DNA from 3 places in the Microbacterium sp. JC 701 genome. Region 3 is predicted to be linked to each of the others. Evidence: predicted binding sites of a transcription regulator. Region 3 holds the regulator's gene; each other region holds the start of a gene.
The links. Region 3 encodes HrcA, which represses chaperone genes, less so after heat shock. Its sites were predicted from a motif close to TTNGCACTCGNNNNNNNCGAGTGCNAA; they were not measured.
Positions count from the first base shown of each region.

Region 1: the regulator HrcA is predicted to act here: its motif matches at 1,466-1,492, upstream of groL (chaperonin GroEL).
Region 2: the regulator HrcA is predicted to act here: its motif matches at 1,508-1,534, upstream of LPW41_RS13775 (Hsp20/alpha crystallin family protein).

Region 1 is NZ_JAJNCV010000005.1:51,809-55,080, reverse strand. Features, by position in the region: gene groL (chaperonin GroEL) at 1-1,428, opposite strand, end outside; gene LPW41_RS15780 (cold-shock protein) at 1,598-1,798, opposite strand; gene LPW41_RS15775 (LytR C-terminal domain-containing protein) at 1,943-2,542, opposite strand; gene LPW41_RS15770 (DUF3263 domain-containing protein) at 2,578-2,832, opposite strand; gene LPW41_RS15765 (DUF2332 domain-containing protein) at 2,842-3,272, opposite strand, start outside.
Region 2 is NZ_JAJNCV010000003.1:396,822-400,093, forward strand. Features, by position in the region: gene LPW41_RS13765 (NAD(P)/FAD-dependent oxidoreductase) at 1-368, opposite strand, end outside; gene LPW41_RS13770 (sugar ABC transporter ATPase) at 559-900, shown strand; gene LPW41_RS13775 (Hsp20/alpha crystallin family protein) at 969-1,424, opposite strand; gene LPW41_RS13780 (SDR family oxidoreductase) at 1,628-2,518, opposite strand; gene LPW41_RS13785 (UbiA family prenyltransferase) at 2,789-3,272, shown strand, end outside.
Region 3 is NZ_JAJNCV010000002.1:360,664-363,935, reverse strand. Features, by position in the region: gene hemW (radical SAM family heme chaperone HemW) at 1-1,176, shown strand, start outside; gene hrcA (heat-inducible transcriptional repressor HrcA) at 1,291-2,331, shown strand; gene dnaJ (molecular chaperone DnaJ) at 2,393-3,272, shown strand, end outside.

The DNA.
Region 1 (3,272 bases), on a different contig from region 3:
GAGGCCGTGGCCCACGGGGAGCTCGGCGACCTTGTTCGCCACGACACCGGGCTCGAGACCGGCGTTGAGCGCGATCTGCTTGAGCGGGGCCTCGATGGCGACGCGAACGATGTTGGCACCCGTGGCCTCGTCACCGACGAGGTTCAGGTTGCCGAGAGCGTTCTTGCCGGCCTGGATGAGCGCGACGCCACCACCGGCGACGACCCCCTCTTCCACAGCGGCCTTGGCGTTGCGCACGGCGTCTTCGATGCGGTGCTTGCGCTCCTTGAGCTCGACCTCGGTCGCGGCTCCGGCCTTGATGACGGCGACGCCACCGGCGAGCTTCGCGAGGCGCTCCTGGAGCTTCTCGCGGTCGTAGTCGCTGTCGGTGTTCTCGATCTCGCGGCGGATCTGGGTCACGCGACCCTCGATCAGCTCCGACTCACCGGCACCCTCGACGATCGTGGTCTCGTCCTTGGTGATGATGACCTTGCGGGCACGGCCGAGCAGGTCGACGGTCGCGTTCTCGAGCTTGAGGCCCACCTCTTCGGTGATGACCTGGCCGCCGGTGAGGATCGCGATGTCCTGCAGCTGCGCCTTGCGACGGTCGCCGAAGCCGGGAGCCTTGACGGCGACCGACTTGAAGATGCCGCGGATCTTGTTGAGCACGAGCGTCGCGAGGGCTTCGCCCTCGACGTCCTCGGCGATGATGAGGAGCTCCTTGCCCTCCTGGATCACCTTGTCGACGATCGGCAGAAGGTCCTTGATGTTGGAGATCTTCTGGTTCGCGATCAGGATGTACGGGTCTTCGAAGACCGCTTCCTGACGCTCGGGGTCGGTGACGAAGTAGGGGTTGATGTACCCCTTGTCGAAGCGCATGCCCTCGGTGAGCTCGAGCTCGGTGCCGAAGGTGTTCGACTCCTCGACGGTGACGACGCCTTCCTTGCCCACCTTGTCGATGGCCTCGGCGATGAGCTCGCCGATCGCGGGGTCGGCGGCGGAGATCGACGCGGTGGCGGCGATCTGCTCCTTGGACTCGACCTCCTTGGCGGAGGCGAGCAGCTCGTCGGTGACGGCCTTGACGGCCTTCTCGATGCCCTTCTTGAGCGAGATGGGGTCGGCGCCGGCCGCGACGTTGCGCAGGCCCTCGCGCACGAGCGCCTGGGCGAGAACGGTGGCGGTGGTGGTGCCGTCACCCGCGACGTCGTCGGTCTTCTTGGCGACCTCCTTGACCAGCTCGGCGCCGATCTTCTCGTACGGGTCGTCGAGCTCGATCTCCTTGGCGATCGAGACGCCGTCGTTCGTGATCGTGGGGGCGCCCCACTTCTTCTCGAGCACGACGTTGCGACCGCGGGGGCCCAGGGTCACCTTGACGGCGTCGGCCAGCGTGTTGAGGCCGCGCTCGAGACCGCGTCGGGCCTCTTCGTCGAAAGCGATGATCTTTGCCATAAGTGTGTCGTCCCTCCCGGACGGGTGACTTCCAGATTTGGCACTCGACGAATGCGAGTGCTAATTCATTCTGGCACTCGCCCCTGGGGAGTGCAAGCCACCGGACCCCCGTGGAACGACGAACGCCGTGGCATCCGGAGTGCGGATGCCACGGCGTTCGATGCAGCGGTCAGGCCAGGCGCACGGACTCCGCCTGCGGGCCCTTCTGCCCGTTGCCGACGGTGAATTCGACGGCCTGTCCCTCCTCGAGGACGCGGAAGCCCGACATCTCGATGCTCGAGTAATGGACGAAGACGTCCTGCCCGTCAGCGACGGTGATGAAGCCGAAGCCCTTCTCGGCGTTGAACCATTTGACAGTGCCCTGGGTCATGCGAATCTCCTGTTGCTGTACGACGAGGTCATCGTAAGCACGCCGGCTACCGCCGCGAGGGGGTTCGCGGGCATTGTTGACGCGCGTGCCCCCAAGTTGTTACGCCGCGGAAACACGCGGCTCGCGGGGGCTCGCTCGCAGCGATCAGCCCGTGGGTGCGGGCGTGGCGCCGCCGGCCCGGTCGAGGCCGATCACGACGATGAGACGCTTGACCGCGCTCTCGTCGTCGGGGGTGCCGGGGTCGTCGGCCGGCTGCAGGAAGTCGCTCTGGGCGGTCTGCGCTCCGCCGATGGTCTGGGCGAGCCCCTCCGCCGCGGCGGCGTCGGCCTCGCCCTTGTAGTAGACGGTGGTGGTGGCGAAGTCGGTGGTGTCGGAGTTGCCCGTCTCGACGTCGTCGCCCGACCATCCGGCGGCGACGATCTGCTCGCGCAGCGACGCGGCCAGACCGTCCTGCGGGGTGCCGTTGAGCACGACGACCGTGTACGAGGTGTCGATCACCGACGGCGTGGTGGGCTCGGCGGAGATGACGGGCGCGGGGGCGTCGGCGTCGCCGAACGACAGGCGTCCCGACAGGACGAGCGTGGCGAAGACGCCCGCGATGATCAGCACGAGGGTGGCGATGGCCGCCCACAGGAACACGATCCAGCCGCGCGAACGCGGACTCTCGGCGCGGTGCGCCCCGACGCGGCCGGAGGCGTCCGGCAGGTCGTCGAAGCGATCCCGCGGGAAGGTCGATCTGGCCATTCGACGATGCTACCGGTCGGAGTTTTCGGGTCTTCTCAGCGAGACGCGGTACGCCCGAGGCGTGCCCGGTGGCGGTCCGCGGCCTCATCGCGACGGCGGCGCAGACGACGCACCAGCATCGGGTCGTGGGCGAGAGCCTCGGGGGTGTCGATGAGACGACCGAGCAGTTGGTAGTACCGCGCGGGCGTCAGGTCGAATTCCGCGCGGATCGCCTCCTCCTTCGCACCCGCGTGGCGTCTCCACTCACCCTCGAAGGCGAGGAACGCGAGATCACGGTCGGTCAGAGGCACGCCTCGACGTTACTGCGGGGCGCCCTGCGATCCCGGATGCCACGCCACCCACGCCCCGAGCGGATCGACCTCCGCGACGACGTCGCCGTCGAGGGCGAGGGCGAAGCCGCCGCGGGTGACACGCGGGGGCTGCGACCAGGCATCGTGAAGCCCGGGGTCGTCGAGGGTGATCCACCGCCCGGCGGCGCGGGCCGCGGCGATCACCTCCCCGCGATGGGCTCGCGGAACGTGGGCGAGCACCCCGGGCGTCGTCACGACGAGCGTGGCATCGCGCGGAGCCCGAGCGGCGAGCGCGGGCAGCGCCGCGGCCCCGTCGCCGGCGACGAGCAGGGGCGGGTCGGCCGCGGCGACGTCCAGCGCTCCCACGATGCGCTCTCGACGCCCCTCCTCCCCTGGCCACACGAGGCCGGTCAGCCAGGCGCGGTCGCCGTCGTCGCGCG
Region 2 (3,272 bases), on a different contig from region 3:
ACCTGCTCCCACGCCATGCGGAGGCCCGCGCACACGACGAGTTGGTCGTAGTCGATGCGACCGCCCGACACCAGGTGCACGCGTCGGGCGTCGGGGTCGACCGTGAACGCCTCGTCGCGCAGCCACCTCACCCCCGGCGGGATGACGTCGGCCTGGGGGCGGACGGCCTCCGAGGCGCGGGCGGCGCCGCCGGCGATGTGGGACTGCAGGGGAGCGAACACGTGCTGTTCCCGCGGCTCGATCACGGTGATGTCGCCGAGACGGGCGCGGTGCAGGCGCCCGGCGATCGACAGTCCGGCGTTGCCGCCGCCGATCACGACGATGCGCGGGGTCGCGCGGGCGGGCACGGCGGAACGGGGGTCGGGCATGGGGGATCCTCTCGTTCGTCCCACCGTGCGTCATCGGCGTATACGCCGCCAGCACCTTGACAGGTGCCGCTCACGACGGCGACGACGGTCGCAGGGACCTGTCAAGGGGCACCGGCCGATGACCGCGGCCCCGTTTGATGAGAGAGCCGCGCCACCCGCGGCTTCGCGTCTGCGACGAAAGGACCCTCTCATGAGCGACGCCTCGATCGACCCCACTCCCTCCGACGCGGCTATGGCGGGCGTGCAGCCGCTGCGCGACGGCGACACCTCCATCGAGCCCGATCCCACGCTCGACCCCGCCCAGGCGGAGTGGGACGCCACGACCGCCATCGACGAGGGCGCCGACCCCGACGACATCAACCCTGCCACCGCGACGGGCGCCGACCCGGCCGAGATCCCCGCCGACGACAGCGACATCCCGCTCGAGGACATTCACCCCGAGTCCACCGGCACCGACTCGCAGGGTATGGACCCGGGCGTTGTCGAGCTGGGCGAAGAGGGACAGGGCGACCTCGCTCCCGAAGACCTCTGAGACGTCTCGCGAACACCGCACGATGCCCCGACCCTCGATGAGGGGGCCGGGGCATCGTCGCGTGCGGACTACTGCTCGATCAGCTGAGGCGTGCTCTCGTGCGCCGCGATGGCACCGTCGTGCTCGTCGGTCGAGACGGCGATGCGGCGCGGCTTCGCCTTCTCGCTGACCGGGATCGTCACGCTCAGCACCCCGTTGCGGTACGACGCGCTGATGCCGTCGGTGTCGATGCCCTGCCCGAGGTTGAGCTGGCGGACGAACGACGCCGTCTCGCGCTCGCGCGTGATCCACTTGACGCCCTCGCCCGAGCCGAGGGTGCGCTCGGCGCGGATCGTGAGCAGCTGGCCGTCGACGTCGATGTCGACCGAGCCGGGGTCGATACCGGGGAGGTCCGCCGCGAGCACGTAGTGGTCGCCGTCGCGGTAGAGGTCCATCGGCATCCGTCGCGGACCACCGCCGCGGCGAGCGTCGAGGAGCGTCGACGCGAGGCGGTCGAGGTCGCGGAAGGGGTCGTAGGTGGCCATGGTCGTTCTCCTTTTCGATCGGTCGGGACTCGGATCCCCGATGTTCTGTGAAGTTGAGTCCATATGGCTCAACTGCGATCAGATTAGCACTCGGCCCAGGAGAGTGCCAAGACCCTGCATGCGAAATCGGCGCACCTCGCCGAGCCCATCGGCCCTGACGCGAGCCCCGTGCGCGTCGGCATTCGTGGCCCTTCCCGACACGGTCAGCGCGGGCGACGCAGCGGGATCCGCGACCAGCCCCCGCTCACGGCACCGGGATCGTGCTGGGGAGCGAGGACGGCTCCGGTGGTCGTCGGCGCGGGGCGACGCCGCAGTCCCAGCGCGTGCTGCAGCGTGCGGATGAAACGGTCGTACACGCGCGGCGCGAAGAACTGCAGGGGGCGGGTCACGAACTGCGCCGCTCCCACGCCGACCTCGTGACGGGGCCCGCGCGTCACCCGCACGACGGCCCGGGCGACGCGGTCGGCCGACACCACCGGCGGCAGAGGGAAGGGCGTGCGCCCCGTCGAGTTGGCGGCGCGCTGGTAGATGGGGGTGTCGATGCTCGCCGGGAGCACGATCTTCACCCGGATGCCGCGGTGCGCGAGCATCTCCTGCCGCAGCGACCGCGTGAATCCGAGCAGGCCGTGCTTCGCGGCGACGTACGACGAGACGTACGGGCCCGCCACCTGCGCGTACAGCGAGCCGACGAAAACGATCGTCCCGGTGCCGCGGGCGAGGAAGTGGGGGAGCACCGCCCGCGCCGCGCGCATGTGGCCGGTGAGGTTGGTCTCGATGACCCGGTCGCGCACGGCATCGGGGGTGTCGGCGATCGACCCGTACGAGAAGACGGATGCCGAGGCCACCCACACGTCGATGCGTCCGAACCGGAGGAGGGCGATGTCGGCGGCGCGCTGCGGGCCGTCGGCGAGAGCGAGGTCGATCGACGCGGTCTGCACCTCGGCCCCGCGAGCGCGGCATTCCGCGGCGGCGGACGCGAGCGCCTCCTCGTCTCGGGCCACCAGCATGAGACGCGCCCCCTGGCGGGCGAAGCGCAGGGCGGTGGCACGGCCGATCCCGCGGGATCCTCCGGTGATGACGACGACCTGGGGCATCGGGGTCTCCTTCGAGGCTTCTGCGGAACGCTGCTGCCCCGGCGCTCGCGACGGTAGGCGGGAGGGGATCGGATGCCGCGGGGGTTGACGTACCGACGGCCGACGCCCGTGCGCACCGGCGGGCCGCCCGGTGGACACGCCGTTCCCGGATGCCGATCCGCGGCGCGTTGCGCCGGATCCCCGCCGTTGTGCCCGGCGACCCCGCCGCGGGCCTCCGGACCGCCACCGCCGCGGGCCACCGGACCGCCGCCGCGCGGTAGCGTCGGACCCGTGACGGATGCCGCGACCACGAGGTCGCCCCTGCGGGCCCTGTGGGGGGCCACCCATCCGGGGCCCACGCTCGTCGTGACCGTCCTCTCACTCGCGCTGGGCATCGCGGCGGGGCTCGAGCCGTGGCGCCTGGGGCTGCTGGTCGTGGCGGTGTTCGCGGGGCAGGTCTCGGTCGGACTGTCGAACGACGCGATCGACGGCGCCCGCGATGCCGCGGTCGGACGCACCGACAAGCCGATCGCGGGGGGAGCCCTCACCCCCGAGCGCGCGCTGGCCGTGGCCGTCGGAGCCCTCGTGGTCGCCCTGCTGCTCTCCGCACCCTTGGGGGCTGCTCTCGTCGCGGCGCACGCGATCGCCCTCGCCTCGGCCTGGGCCTACAACGCGGGCCTGAAGTCGACCCCGCTCTCGATCGTGCCGTTCGTGCTGAGCTTCGGTCTCTTCCCTTCGTTCGCGACCCTCGCCGGCCCCGACCCGGCGCTCGCCG
Region 3 (3,272 bases):
GGACGCCTGCCCGCCGACCTCGAGATCGACCCCACCGCCGACTTCGGTGTCTATCTGCACGTGCCGTTCTGCCGCGTGCGGTGCGGGTACTGCGACTTCAACACCTACACCGCCAGTGAGTTGCGCGGCGCCCGGCAAGACGACTTCGCCGACACGCTGAACGCCGAGGTGCGTCTGGCGGGGGCAGTGATGGATGCCGCGGGCGGTCGCCGCTCGGCATCCACCGTCTTCTTCGGGGGAGGCACGCCCACCCTGCTGCCGCCGGGGGATCTGGCGCGCATGCTCGACGCGGTGCGCGGGGAGTTCGGCATCCGCGACGACGCCGAGGTCACGGTCGAGGCCAACCCCGACACGGTCAACGACGCCATGGCGCGCACCCTCGCCGACGCCGGCGTGAACCGCCTGTCGATCGGCATGCAGTCGGCTCGGCCGCACGTGCTCGCCGCCCTCGACCGCACGCACGATCCCGCCAACGTGGCCACGGCCGTCGCCGCGGCCCGACGCGCGGGTCTCGACGTCTCGCTCGACCTCATCTACGGCGCGCCGGGGGAGTCGCTCGACGACTGGCGCGCCTCTCTCGAGGCGGCCACGGCCCTCGAACCCGACCACATCTCGGCCTACGCGCTGATCGTCGAAGACGGCACCAAGCTCGCTCGCCAGATCCGCTCCGGCGTGGTCGCTGAGCCCTCCGACGACCTGCAGGCCGATATGTACGAGCTCGCCGACGACCTGCTCGCCGCCGCCGGCTACGACTGGTACGAGGTGTCGAACTGGTCGCGCGGCGTCGAGCACCGCTCGCGCCACAACCTCGCGTACTGGCGGGGGACCGACTGGTGGGGCTTCGGGCCGGGCGCGCACAGCCACGTCGCGGGGCTGCGCTGGTGGAACGTCAAGCACCCCGCCGCCTACGCCCAACGCCTCGCCGCCGTCGAGTCGCCCGCGGCCGCGCGGGAGCGCCCCGACGAGACCGCGCGTCGGCTGGAGTCGGTGCTGCTGCGCAGCCGCATCCGCGAGGGTCTGGCGGTGTCGGAGATCCTCGGCGAGGGCCGCAAGAATGTCGCCGCGCTCATCGCCGACGGGTTGATCGAGGGGGCGGATGCCGTGCGCGGGCGCATCGTGCTGACCCGGCGCGGACGCCTGCTCGCCGACGCCGTGGTGCGGGCGCTCACGGTCTGAGCGCCGCGCGGGCGTCACCCGCGGCGGCCTCCGCGAGCCGCCCGGCGCAGTGTCGGGGCTATCCCGTAGAATTGGCACTCAAGAGACGCGAGTGCCAGACGGGAGGAGCATCGCATGGTGTCGGAACGTGGCCTTCAGGTGCTCCGCGCGATCGTGCAGGACTACGTCGACACGCGTGAGCCGGTCGGCAGCAAAGCCATCGTCGAGCGCCACGCCTTCGGGGTGTCGGCCGCGACGATCCGCAACGACATGGCCCTGCTCGAAGACGAAGACCTCATCGTCGCCCCGCACACCTCGTCGGGGCGCGTGCCCACCGACAAGGGCTACCGCGTGTTCGTCGACCATCTCGCCGAGCTCCGCCCGCTCTCGGGTGCACAGCGCAGCGCCATCACGTCGTTCCTCGACGAGGCCGGCGACCTCGACGACCTCCTCGCCCGTACGGTGCGCGCACTCACCCAGCTGACCGGTCAGGTCGCGATCGTGCAGTACCCCTCGTTCGCGCGGGCCAACGTCTCGCACGTCGAGCTCGTCGCCCTCGGCGGCCCCCGCGTGCTGGTGATCCTCGTGACCGACACCGGCCGGGTCTCGCAGCGCATCTCGTTCGTGCCCGTCGAGCCGAGCGAGGCCGACGTCACCCAGCTGCGGGCCCGCGTGAGCGGTCTGCTGGTGGGCCGCAGCGTCGCCGACAGCTCCCAGCGGGTGGCCGCGGCCCTGGCCGACGGCCCCCGCCCCGGGGTCATCGTCGACGCCCTCGCCGACGCCGTGCTGCGCGTGGTCGGCGAAGAACTCGAGGAGTTCCGGCAGGACCGCCTCGTCATGGCCGGTGCCGCGACGCTCGCCAAGCGCGAGCAGGACTTCCGCGGCAGCATCTACCCGCTGCTCGAGGCCATCGAAGAGCAGGTGACGCTGCTGCGCCTCATGAGCGAGATGGTCGCCGACGAGCAGGGCCTGTCGGCCAGCATCGGGCGGGAGAACGAGCCGTTCGGCCTCGTCGAGGCCTCGGTGCTCGCCAGCCGCTACGACGGCTCCAGCGGAGGCGCGCGCGTCGGACTCCTGGGTCCCATGCGCATGGACTACTCCTCGAACCTCGCGGCGGTCCGTGCCGTCGCGCACTATCTGACCCGGATGCTCGAAGACGACGACAGCTCTCGTTGACTTTCGAGAGATCGAGCACCCCAAAGAGAACAACCCCGCGTGAGCGGGCAGGAAGGCGATTGTGGCTGACCACTACGAGGTCCTGGGTGTCGAACGCGACGCCAGCCCCGAAGACATCAAGAAGGCGTACCGCCGTCTGGCGCGCCAGTTGCACCCCGACGTCAACCCGGGAGAAGACGCCTCCGAGCGCTTCAAGCTCGTCACGCACGCCTACGACGTGCTGAGCGACCCCGAGCAGCGCCGCCGCTACGACATGGGCGGCGACCAGAGCCCGTTCGGTGGCGGGGGAGCAGCCGGCTTCGGCGGCTTCAGCGACATCTTCGAGACGTTCTTCGGCGGCGCGCAAGCGGGCGGCGGCGGTCGCGGTCCCCGTCCGCGCTCGCGCCGGGAGCGCGGACAGGACGCCCTCGTGCGCGTCACGCTGCAGCTCGGCGACGTCGTCTTCGGCGCCCACCGCGACCTCGAGGTCGACACGGCGGTGCTGTGCGAGACCTGCAAGGGCGCGTGCACGCAGCCCGGCACGAGCGAGGTCACCTGCGACATCTGCCACGGCTCGGGTCACGTGCAGCGCACCGTGCGCAGCCTGCTCGGCAACGTCGTCACCAGCGCCCCCTGCACCGTGTGCCAGGGCCACGGCACGACGATCCCGTACCCCTGCGGAACGTGCCAGGGCCAGGGCCGCGTGCGCGCGCGCCGCACGGTCTCAGTCGACATCCCCGCCGGCGTCGAGTCGGGCCTGCGCCTGCAGCTGCCCGGTTCGGGTGAGGTCGGCCCCGCGGGCGGACCCAACGGCGACCTCTACCTCGAGATCACCGTCGAGGCTCACGAGGCGTTCAGCCGCGAGGGCGACGACCTCGTCGCAACCCTCGAGGTGTCGATGCCGGATGCCATCCTCGGAGCAAACGCGACGATCGAGTCCCTCGACGGAAGCGTCGACCTCG